Regions from separate parts of the Arthrobacter sp. SRS-W-1-2016 genome, predicted to be linked through region 2. Evidence: riboswitches for the same ligand, from Rfam matches in the RefSeq annotation. Region 2 holds a riboswitch; the other holds the start of a gene.
What was found. Region 2 has a riboswitch for cyclic di-AMP ahead of BMF89_RS06545 (M23 family metallopeptidase). Riboswitches for the same ligand answer to the same signal wherever they lie in the genome.
Positions count from the first base shown of each region.

Region 1 (5,971 bases), on a different contig from region 2:
CCCCCCAGGTCCAGCTCGGCGCAGATCTCCAGGAGGTCGGCAACGTAGGCGTCAAGGCTCGAGTAGCGGGACGAATCATAAAATGCCTGGTCGGATCCCCCCGAGCCCATGTGGTCGAAGAGAACTACGCGGTATTGCTCCGTCAGGAACGGGAGAATCCGGTCCCACATCTTCTGGTCTGAGCCAAAACCGTGCGCGAACACCAGAACCTGGCCGTCCGTAGCCCCCGAGACCGTGACATTGTGCCGCTCAACCATCGAATCGTACCCAACTGACTCGCATTAGATGTCGTTTTGAGGGCCGATAACGACATCAACTGCGGGTTAGTTGGTGGTCCCGGTTCCTTGGGTGGTTGACGCGGTGGCAGTCACGATCTGGATGGACTGGGCCGTGTACTTGTCGGAATCCTTGAGCGCAGTGACCCGCACGCTGGATCCGGACTTCACATCGGCGAGGGTCAGGGTGGTGCCCGTGGTCCCGCTTCCGCGTTGCCGCATACCTTGAGCTACCACGACGTCCGATCCCAGCACATAGGTTTTCGTGAACCCGTCTTCGCTCTTGACCGTCATGGAGCTCGCCGAGATGTCGGTGACTGTTCCCAGCTGGCCCGCCATGGTGACGTAGCTGCCGTTCTGGAGGACAACGTATTCCGAGTGGACCGCTGCGTTCAGGCCGCCCATACCCACCCCGAGCCCGCCCGGGCCTGCGTTCGTGCCGCCGGGGCCGCCGAATCCGCCCTGCCCGTTCTGCCCGGCACCCGGACCCTGCGCGTTGGTATTGTCAGCCACCACGGTCCCGTTACCGGCGGCATATGCGCCGGCTCCTGCCGCCGCAGCGACCACCACCGCGACGCCGCCGACAATGAGGCCCTTCTTCAGGCTCCAATTCTTGAAAAACGAAGGTCGGGGCTGTCCGGCGTTGTATTGCTGCGGAGCACCCCAACCAGCGGCAGGCTGCTGGTTCACCGGCCGCTGCGGAGCACCCCAACCAGCGGCAGGCTGCTGGTTCACCGGCTGCTGCGGAGCACCCCAGCCGGCGCCGGGCTGCCCGGAATCATCAACGGGGCGGATCACTGGCTGCGGGTGCCCGTTCTCCGGCTCGGAAGCAGGTACGGCGGGGTTGTTTTGCTGATCCATGATGTTCTCCATCGAAGTCGAGACTCTTTGGTCGCGGTTGTTCTTGTCCCAATCAGCGTCAGTCGCGTTGCTGTGCGTTGGCTGTGTCGAACTGAAGGCTTCCCTGTGACCTGCAGCGGTGTTGTGTCGGATTCTGCTGGGGGAACCCGCGCAACCTTTGGACAGGTGGCTAGGCTGGGACTCACAGGGTGCTCACAGCAACGGCTAAGCACCGGCAAACCGGCAGATTGGAGAGTTGTCCCATGGCATCCTCGCACTCCATGACCAACAACCTTCCGCAGCTCAGCCACCCGGACGGTTCTCCCATCCGCGCCCTTGTGGTGGACGACGAACCCAGCCTCGCCGAGCTCATGAGCATGGGCCTGCGCATGGCGGGCTGGTCGGTCGCAGTGGCCGGCGACGGTCCGGCCGCAGTGAAGCTCGCCAAGGACTTCCGTCCGGACGTCCTGGTGCTGGATGTGATGCTTCCAGGGTTCGACGGCGTTGAGCTGCTCGGCAGGATCCGCGCCTTTGCGCCCGAGGTTCCTGCGCTCTTCCTCACCGCCAAGGATGACGTGCAGGACCGGATCGTGGGGTTGGCCGCGGGCGGCGACGATTATGTCACCAAGCCCTTCAGCATGGAGGAAGTCCTGCTGCGCCTGCACCGCCTGGTCCAGCGCTCTGGGGTGGCCGCGATGGACACCGCCGAGCTCGTGGTAGGCGACCTGACCCTGAACGTTGACACCCGTGAAGTCACCCGCGGCGGCGAAGACATCCCGCTCACCGCGACCCAGTTCGAACTCCTGCGCTACCTCATGGAAAATCCCAAGCGCGTGGTCAGCAAGGCCCAGATCCTGGACCGCGTGTGGGATTACGATTTCGGCGGCCAGGCCAACATCGTGGAGCTTTACATCTCCTACCTGCGCAAGAAGATCGAGGCCAACCATCCGCCCATGATCCACACGGTGCGCGGAGCCGGTTACGTCATCAAGCCTGCCGAATAGCCGGGGCGTCGAATGTCCGCACTCTCGGGTATCCCCCGCCAAACCGACCACAGCTGGTTCAATCCCTCAACCTGGCACTTGCGCACCCGCTTGATCCTCCTCTCCATGGCGCTACTCGTGGCCATCTGCGGTGCAGTCGGGGTGGTCAGCTATGCCTCCATGGACGTGTTCCTCACGAAGCAACTGGACCAGCAATTGATGCAGGCCTCGCACGGGCGCCCGCCGCAAGGCAACCCCGGCGGCCGTCCGGACCCCTTGGACCCCCGGGGCCAGAGCATCGGCACCCTGAACGCGCGAATCCTTGGCGGCCAGGTGAGCAGCGATGCCGGGTTCCTCTCCTCGGATGCCACCCGTACGCCGTTGTCGCCCAGCGATGCCGGAATACTCTTGGCGCTCCCCTCCGATGGCCGTCCGGTTGATCGCACCCTCTCCAATGGGGGCTACCGGCTGGTCGCCGCCGAAACCCCCTATGGCGATGTCGTCATCACGGGGCTGCCTCTCGCCTCGAAAGAGGACACCGAGGCCTCGCTCGTGTGGACCATGGTGCTGGTGTCCCTGGGCGGGCTGATCCTGATCGGGCTGGCCGGAACCGTCCTGATCCGGCGTACCATGCGTCCCTTGGAGCAACTTTCCGACGTCGCCACGAAGGTATCGAAACTTCCGCTCGACGCCGGTGAGGTGGCACTCGCGGTGCGCGTTCCGGCGTCGGCGGCCCACCCGGGCACAGAGGTGGGAAGCGTGGGCCATGCATTGAACCTCATGCTGGACAACGTCTCGAGCGCCCTCGAGGCGCGCCAGCAAAGCGAAACGAAAGTGCGCCAGTTCGTGGCCGACGCGTCACACGAGCTTCGCACTCCGCTGACGGCCATCCGCGGCTACACAGAGCTCTTGCGCATGACCGAGACGTTCACCGAGGACGGCCGCAAGTCACTGGGCCGGGTGCAAAGCCAGTCCGAGCGCATGACCACCCTCGTAGAGGACCTCCTTCTCCTGGCGCGGCTGGACGAAGGTAAGGCCCCGGAGTTCACCGATGTGGACCTCACGCAGTTGGTGATCGAAACCGTCAGCGACGAGAAAGTCATGGCTCCCGAGCACATCTGGCAGCTCAAGCTCCCGGATGAGCCGCTCACTGTCCGCGGCGACACCACGCAACTCCACCAGGTTCTGGCGAACCTGCTCTCCAACGCACGGAAGCACACGGAGGCGGGTACCACCGTGGTCACCGGCGTCATGCGTTCCGCCGATGGCAGCGCCGTGGTGACCGTGACGGATAACGGGCCGGGCATCCCGCCGGATTTCCAGGGCAGGATCTTCTCGCGCTTTGCCCGTGCCGACGCCGCCCGCTCCGGTTCCGAGGGCACGTCCGGGCTCGGCTTGTCGATCGTGGAATCCATCGTTCAGGCGCATGGCGGTACTGTCGAAGTGGCATCGCGGCCGGGCCGGACGGAGTTTGCGGTGCGGCTTCCCGCGCTGAGGACCGCCACGGCCTGAAGGCCGTCCACAAAATCACGACGCCGGTGCGCGGCGAGCGCAAGTCGACGCACCGGCGTCGTGATCTCCGTTACCCAAATGTGACTTAAGCGGGATCCTCCTGTACCGTCGAATAGGTGCGCCGGATCATTCCGGCCGCCGCCGGGTAGGCGCCGAGCTCTGCCCCTCCCCGGTGCCAACAGTCCAGGCAGAGACGGGGGACCCAGGTCTCCGGGCAAGCGCTCATGTTGAGCCAGCCCTAGGGGTGAAGCCGCACCGCCACGATTCCCAGTGGCCACGGCCGGATGACCTCATCCGAATCCGACAGCTAACTCCGCAGGCGTCGAGAGGCAATCACCATGTCTGATTCCAGGAATCAGTCGCGCTCTGTTGCGCGCCACCGCGGCGAACCTGCCCGGAGAAACAAGTCACGTTCCACGTTGAGGCGAGTCGCCTCGAACCTCGGCACCGGCCAGCGCATGGCAGTTGTTGCCGGCGTCGTCGCCGTGTTCCTCGGTGCCGGTGCTGCAAGCCAGGCCGCCGGACAAGCCATCAATGCCCAGGACCTGAGCCGTTCGTCGGATTCCCGCGCGGCTAGTCACTCAGCCACTCCATCGGCCATCGCCACGCCGTCGGCGAGCGCGAGCGCCAAGCCGAGCGCCACGCCGGTTCCGAGCCGGGCAGCCGCCCCGGCTCCGGCCGCCGTCGAGCCCCAGGCTGCAGCCCCCGCCGCGCCTGCAGCCCCGGCCGCGCCGGCAGCCCCGGCCGCGCCTGTTGCCCTCGACGATCCCGCCGGGGCCCAGGCCTATGCCGCAAGCCTCCTGCCCTCCTACGGTTGGGGTCAGGGCGAGATGTCCGCACTGATCACCTTGTGGAACAAGGAATCGGATTGGCGCACGACTGCCACCAACGCCTCCAGCGGCGCTTACGGAATCGGGCAGTCGCTGCCGGGCGCGAAAATGGCATCCGAGGGCGCCGATTGGCAGACCAACTACCAGACGCAGATCCGCTGGGGCCTGAACTACATCAAGGAACGCTACGGATCGCCCTCCGCGGCGTGGTCCTTCCACCTCGCGAACAACTGGTACTAAGCCAGGAGCCACGCACAAAGAACGCAGAGGTCCGTCCCTTCCGGGGGCGGACCTCTGCGTCTAGTGGCCACACATGTGAGTCGCCATGCCGGTCGCAGATCCACAGCCATATCACAGGTTCCGCCTAAAGCCCTCATAATCGGCAGCCGCACTCTGGATACATGACGCTCATCGAATCCACCTCCGGTACCCTGAAGGACCCCGCGGTGGTGCCGCCGGGCCTTCCCCTCCAGCCCAATGCTCCCCTCCAGCGCAGCACGGTGCGACGCGCCCCCGTGGACACCCACACCGCCACCCCCGTGCTCGATGTCACGATCCCGGTCTTCAATGAGGAACGCGACCTCGAGGAGTGCCTGCGCCGGCTTCACGGCCACTTGCGCGAGACGTTCCCGCACGGCTTCCGCATCACCGTGGCGGACAACGCGAGCACGGACGGCACCTTGAAAATCGCTGAACGCGTGGCGAGGGAGCTGCCCGAACTGGCTGTTGTCCATCTCGAGGAGAAGGGACGCGGCAACGCCCTTCGCAAAGTGTGGCTTGCATCGCCGTCCCCGGTTCTCGCTTACATGGACGTGGATCTGTCCACGGACCTCGCCGCTCTGGCGCCCCTTCTGGCACCGCTGATCTCCGGCCACTCGGACCTCGCCATCGGCACGCGCCTGACGCGGAACTCAAGGGTTGTCCGCGGCCCCAAGCGCGAGTTCATTTCGCGCAGCTACAACCTGATGCTGCACTCGTTCATGGGCGCCCGTTTCAGCGATGCGCAGTGCGGCTTCAAGGCGATCCGGGCAGATGTCGCCCAGCAGATCCTCCCCCACATCATGGACAACTCGTGGTTCTTCGACACTGAACTCCTGGTGGTCGCCGAACGCTGCGGACTCCGCGTGCACGAAGTTCCCGTTGACTGGATCGACGATCCCAATTCCAGCGTCGACGTGGTGCGCACTGCCCTGGCAGACATCCGCGGCATGGTCCGGCTGACCCGGGATCTCGTCTCGGGCCGCATCCCCGTTCCGGAACTGCGCGCAGCGCTGGCACGCGGGCCGCTTCCGGCGTCGTCGCGCATTGCCGAGCAGAGCCCGCGCAGCAGCCTTTTCGGGCAACTGGTCCGGTTCGCCGCGATCGGCGCTGCCTCCACCCTTGCCTATGTGCTCATCTTCCTGTTCTGTCGCGGCTTCATGGACCCGCAGCTGGCCAACTTCCTGGCGCTGCTCGCCACGGCCATCGCCAACACCGGAGCCAACCGGCGCTTCACCTTCGGCATCCAGGGCGGCAATCCGGTCCGGCACCA
Region 1 covers NZ_MTPV01000034.1:82,423-88,393, forward strand. The annotation lists gene BMF89_RS08175 (alpha/beta hydrolase) at 1-257, opposite strand, end outside; gene BMF89_RS08180 (hypothetical protein) at 324-1,136, opposite strand; gene BMF89_RS08185 (response regulator transcription factor) at 1,379-2,119, shown strand; gene BMF89_RS08190 (HAMP domain-containing sensor histidine kinase) at 2,132-3,610, shown strand; cyclic di-AMP (ydaO/yuaA leader) riboswitch at 3,751-3,946, shown strand; gene BMF89_RS08195 (hypothetical protein) at 3,949-4,680, shown strand; gene BMF89_RS08200 (glycosyltransferase) at 4,842-5,971, shown strand, end outside.
Region 1: linked by a shared signal. The riboswitch ahead of BMF89_RS08195 (hypothetical protein) and the one ahead of BMF89_RS06545 (M23 family metallopeptidase) in region 2 are both predicted to bind cyclic di-AMP.

Region 2 (5,971 bases):
CGAGCGCCGCGGCATCGTCCCAGGTATCCACGTCGTCGGTGGACCCTTCGGGGACGGGCACGGCCAGCAGATCAAGCCTAGCAAGCAGCCGGAAGACCGCTGCGTTGGCCAGGCCCTCCTCTTCCGACACAGCCTGCAGTTCCCGTTGCAAGGCAGATACCCGGTAGATCCCGAGCAGGGGCTGCTTCCGTCCATCGGAGGATATGGACAGGGCTCCTTCCGATTCCGCGTGGGCGGAAACTTCCCGGAGCAGGACGGGAACAGCCGCGGCGGCCAGGGGCATGTCGCAGGCCATGACGAGCACCCAGGCTGCATGGCTTGGGGACGGACTTTGGCCGTGCCGCGCTTCGGAATCCTGCCCTTCGCTGTCTTGCCCCTCCAGGGCGAGGAGTCCGGCGGCGATCGCGGCTGCCGGTCCGGCGAAGGGCGGGTCCTCCCGTGCGGTCAACGTGCCGTCCGGCAATGTGCCGGGATCCGGCCCGACGACGACGACTCTCCGGGCTCCGCGCGTGGCCGCCAGGGCACGCTGAAGGAGCGTGGCGCCGTCGTACTTCAGATGGGCTTTGGGCACGCCGCCGAGGCGGGAGGACTTGCCACCCGCCAATACCACCGCATCAAAGTCCACCCGCCCAGATTACCCGGGAAGCGGCTCAATTCCGGTTCAGGCCGCCGATTCAGGGAGGAGGAAGGGATCCCATGCGGGCGCAGGTTTCTCAAGCTCCTTGATCTGCCAGATAGTCCCGGTGGGCGCCGCGGGAGTGAACCTCAGTTTCCAGCCCATCTCGGCTGGAGTGTGGTCACTCTTGGCGTTGTTGCAGCGAAGGCACGCTGCCACCAGGTTTTCCCAGGAATCCGCGCCGCCCCTGGATTTGGGGTGGACGTGGTCAATGGTGTGGGCTGCTTTCCCGCAATAGGCGCAACGGTGACCGTCGCGGCGCAGGACGCCGCGGCGTGTAACCGCCGTGATGGTGTTGTACCTTGGCCGGATGTAGCGATTGAGCAGAATCACGGACGGACGTCCGAGAATCTCCTGTGGCCCGACGACAGGCTCGTCGCCTTCGGCCACTACGCTCGCTTTTCCGGTGAGCACAAGGACCAGCGCCCGGCGGAAGGTTACTACCGCCAGCGGTTCATATCCAGCATTCAGAACGAGTGTGCGCATGCACGTACCTCTTCACGGCCGCACCCGTCAGGGGCGCGAGGGCCGGCTGCCCTCTGCATGTACGGGCTGTGGATCGACAACCTAAGAGTAAACACCCGGAGGCCAGATCAACGAATCCTAGCGTGAGTTCCAGGACGGTGTCGGTCAAAGTTCATGTGCCGGACACGTTTGCGCATGCTGGTTAAAACGGAACATCCCCGCCGGCGGACCGACGGGGATGTTCCAGGGAAAACTATGTAGCCGGAGCTAATTAGCCACCGACGCGGATGAAGACCGGGCCGGAACCGACGTTGACGCTGTACAGGGCGGTGGTGCCACCGTTCCAGCCGCCGTGGACTGCCATGCCGTTGCCGACGTAAACGGCGATGTGGGCCATGCCCATGCCACCGTTCTGGTAGTAGACCAGGTCACCCGGCTGCGCTTCAGCAGCGCTGACCGTGCGGCCGAGGGAGAGGTAGTCTGCCGGCCAACCGTGGAAGTGGATGCCAACGGCAGCCAAGGCGTTCGAAGCCAGGGCCGTGCAGTCCTGGGCAACGCCAAGCTGTGCGTAAGCTGCGGCAGCAATTGCCGCGCCCTGGCCGCTGGCAACCTTCGTTGCGGGCGAAACAGCAGCAGTCACGGAAAGCGTCGAGACGCCGGTAGCGGCACCCGTTGCAGCCTGCGGAGCAGGAGCGGCTTCCTGGGTAGCGACCGGAGCAGCAACAACCGGAGCAGCCTCGGTGGAAACCACCGGGCGCTCGTACTTGATGGCGACGGAGGAGTCGGCCGAAATGCTGGCTTGGGCGACGGACTGGACTTCCAGGGCGGAAGTCGAAGTGGACTCGCGGGGGACGTTGGTTTCTGCAGCGTTGGCTGCGATACCGCTAGTAAGCACCAGACCGGAAGCGGCTGCGATAACCGCTGCCTGACGGCCTACGCCACCGGCGTTGCTGCCGACAGACTTAGCGATGACGGCAAGCGAGTTGGTCTTGGTGACCGCGGCACGGTGGCGCGCGACAGTAGAGCGTGAAGACACGTTAAGAGGCCTCTCCCTATGCCCGCGAGGTAAGCTGTCGGATTCGGATGGGAGTCATCCGGCCACACTTCTCCCTCTCGGAAGTTGTGCGACTTAACCCCAAGGCCATCCGTGAAGATGACCAAAAGTGGGTCCCCCGCCTCTGCCAGACGATGTTTTGCGAACGGAACCTCGAGCAGTGGCAGAGCTAGGCAATCCACTCGAGTGCATCAACTCTCTAAAAGTTGATGCGTCTTAGACGGTACATGAGTTTTGGCTGAATGTCACATTCAGGTCACGGAGCGTGACAAGCATGCGAGAGGCTTCCATCGGATTGGCTACAGCCAGCCCAGGGGGTCGACGACGTCGCCGTTGACCATGACTTCAAAATGGAGGTGGCAGCCGGTGGAGGCGCCGGTAGTGCCGCTCAACGCGATGACGTCGCCGCGGCTGACAGTCTGGCCCACCTGGACGTTGAACGAAGACAAATGGTTGTACGTGGTTTCCAGGCCGTTGCCGTGGTCCACCACAATGCGGTTCCCGCCGCCATACGGATGCCAGCCGGCGAAGGTCACCTTGCCCGCCGCGGCGGCATGGACCTGGGTGCCGCACTGGGCCACGAAGTCCTGGCCCCGGTGGAATTCCCCTAGGCCGCCGGTGATGGGGTTCACGCGGTAACCGAACGGCGAGGCCGTGATCAGGGTATCCAGCGGCGCCCCGAGGGTGCCCTTGGAGGACGACGTCGTGATGGTGCCGACGGACTGGGCGCTCAGGAGCTGTTTGAGCCTGCTGTCCGGATCTGCCGTGGTGGAAACCGCAGCGCGGCTGAAATCGATGGTGGCGCTTGCCGCGGCCGGGATTTCAGGCTGGGTTCCCACTGCCAGGGCCGTCTGGTTCAACTCGGGGGTGGCCGTCATGGCGCCGGCGCCCGGCATGGCGATCGTGAGGATGAGGCCGGTAGCCGCAAGGGCCACCCCGGCCTTCTGTCCTGCTCCGCTCGCTGCGGCGAACTCGGCCATCTGCCGCAAAGGTCCCTTGCGGCGGCGGAGTTCGCGATGGGGATCGCGGGGCCGCTCGTGCTCGACGGCGCTTGCGCTCCGCAGCTCAGCAGCGGGACCGGACGCGCGCCTGCGGCCCCTGGTGTTCTGCGTGGTCAAGGTTTTCCTCTCTGGCAAGCCTGCGAAGTTAGCTGTCGGATTCGGGCCAGAGAGATCGTGGACCCGGTCCGCACGAAGGACGCGAAGCGCAGGGCTACTCCGAGGAGGACCCTGCGCAATGTGTGCTTCTGCTGCGGACTTCACCCCAAGGCCGTCTTTCGACGGCCGATGGTGGTTCCCCCGCTTCTGCCAGTGAATGGACTAATCCACCTGATCCGCTGGCAGAACTTGGCTTCGGATCAGGTAACGCTTTGGTATCGGCGCCAGTAGTCAACTATAGGGGATTAAGCCCCCGCGGTAATAATTTCGTTATCTTTGCCGCTCGCCTTGCCGGCAGGCTAGGCGACGGTGACAAACACGTGCGAGGCAACCTCCGGCGGCAGCTCCAGGGCGCCGTCGATATTGGGCACGCGGACGGAGATGTACTCCCCCACCCGTTCCAGGGAAACCCTGGCACCGGGACGGATTCCGCCCTCGTCCAGCTGCACCAGAAGTTCCGGTTCCACCTGGATCGGTTCGGCCAAGCGGCTGACGGTGACCCGGTTTTCAGGTGAGTATTCGTTCATCGCGTCAAGGAGGTTGACCACGCCGTCCGTAAACGCGTGGGACGCGGCTCCGCCCAGTGCTTCGAGTCCCGGAATGGGGTTGCCGTAGGGCGATTCCGTGGGGTGGTCCAGGAGCTCGTAGAGCCGCCGCTCCACGCGCTCGCTCATGACGTGCTCCCAGCGGCACGCTTCATCGTGGACGTAGGCCCAGTCCAGCCCGATGACATCGGCGAGGAGCCGTTCCGCGAGCCGGTGCTTGCGCATGACTTCCGTGGCGCGTTTCCGGCCCGTTTCGGTCAGCTCAAGGTGCCGGTCGTTGGACACAATCACCAGGCCGTCGCGTTCCATCCGACCGATCGTCTGGGAAACGGTTGGGCCGGAGTGCCGCAAGCGTTCGGCGATGCGTGCGCGAAGAGCCACGATGTTCTCTTCTTCAAGCTCCAAAATGGTCCGAAGATACATCTCAGTGGTATCGATCAGATCCGTCATCCAGCTCAGCTCCTCGAGCGCAGTATCTTGCGTGTTTTCGCCAGCTCCAAGCTTAGCTTATTTGGAATTACTCCGGATAATTACGACGCCGGTCCAGCGCTCTTCCGCCGTCCTGTCCGGAGCCGACCAAACAAATGCTTTCCACGTGGCGGACTATGACACCTCCGGTTCTGCCCCCGCCTGCGGCGTCGGGCAGAATTGGGAAGTCGAAGGAGGCAGCTTGCCACCTGCCACGACCCATCTAGGCCGCTACTTCACCATTGGAGCATCCCGTGAGCGACAACAGCATCACTATCCCCGCCGATTTGCTGCCCAAGGACGGCCGCTTCGGCGCCGGGCCCTCCAAGGTCCGCCCGGAGCAGATCGAGGCCCTGTCCGCCGCCTCGACCACGATCCTCGGCACCTCCCACCGCCAGGCACCGGTCAAGAACCTGGTGGGCTCCGTCCGCGAGGGACTTAGCCAGTTCTTCCGTGCGCCCGAGGGCTACGAGGTGATTCTCGGCGTCGGCGGCTCCACCGCGTTCTGGGATGTCGCCAGCTTCGGCCTGGTCGAGAAGAAGGCCCAGCACCTCTCCTTCGGTGAGTTCGGCTCCAAGTTCGCTGCGGCCACCAACAAGGCACCCTTCCTGGAAGCCTCGTCCATCATCACGTCCGAGCCGGGCACCCGGCCGGTTTCCGAGGCCGAAGCGGGCGTGGACGTGTACGCATGGCCGCAGAACGAAACCTCGACGGGTGTGGCCGCTCCGGTCAAGCGCGTTGAGGGCAGCGACGACGGCGCGCTGGTCCTGGTGGATGCGACGTCCGCGGCCGGCGGCCTGGATGTCGATGTTGCCGAGGCCGACGTCTACTACTTCGCCCCGCAAAAGAACTTCGCCTCCGACGGCGGCCTGTGGCTGGGCCTCTTCTCCCCCGCAGCCCTGGAGCGCGCCGCCCGCATCAAGGCAAGCGGCCGGTGGATCCCCGATTTCCTGGACCTCCAGACGGCCATCGACAACTCGAAGCTCAACCAGACCTACAACACGCCGTCCTTGTCCACCTTGGTGACCTTGGATGCCCAGGTGCAGTGGCTCAACAAGAATGGTGGCCTGGACTTCGCTTCGGGACGCACCGCGGACTCCGCAAACCGGATCTACACGTGGGCAGAGGCTTCCGAGTACGCCACCCCGTTCGTCGCGAAGGCAGAGGACCGCTCCAACGTCATCGCCACGATCGATTTCGATGATTCGATCGATGCCGCGGCCATCGCCAAGGTGCTGCGCGCCAACGGGATCGTGGACACGGAGCCGTACCGCAAGCTGGGCCGCAACCAGCTGCGCATCGCTACCTTCGTTGCCATCGAGCCGGACGACGTCTCTGCTTTGCTCGCCAGCATCGACTTCGTGGTGGGCGAACTGAAGAAGTAAGCGCCTGCCGCGTTCCTGCGGTCAGGGCTTGTCGGCGTCGTCCGGGTGCGGATCCCGGGCGGCGCTGGCCTCTTTAACGGCGCTGTCCTTATTAAGAGCATCGCCCGCGCCAAAGGACTCAATGCGGAAGAACCGCAGCCCGCGGGCGGTTCGATCGAAACGGAGCCGCAGCTGGCGCGCGCGAATGATCCACACGATGCCGACGACGGCGGTGCCGGCGC
Region 2 covers NZ_MTPV01000026.1:55,597-61,567, forward strand. The annotation lists gene BMF89_RS06530 (NTP transferase domain-containing protein) at 1-625, opposite strand, end outside; gene BMF89_RS06535 (HNH endonuclease) at 662-1,162, opposite strand; gene BMF89_RS06540 (NlpC/P60 family protein) at 1,413-2,177, opposite strand; cyclic di-AMP (ydaO/yuaA leader) riboswitch at 2,183-2,365, opposite strand; gene BMF89_RS06545 (M23 family metallopeptidase) at 2,495-3,313, opposite strand; cyclic di-AMP (ydaO/yuaA leader) riboswitch at 3,316-3,526, opposite strand; gene BMF89_RS06550 (metal-dependent transcriptional regulator) at 3,652-4,347, opposite strand; gene serC (phosphoserine transaminase) at 4,620-5,750, shown strand; gene BMF89_RS06560 (MFS transporter) at 5,772-5,971, opposite strand, start outside.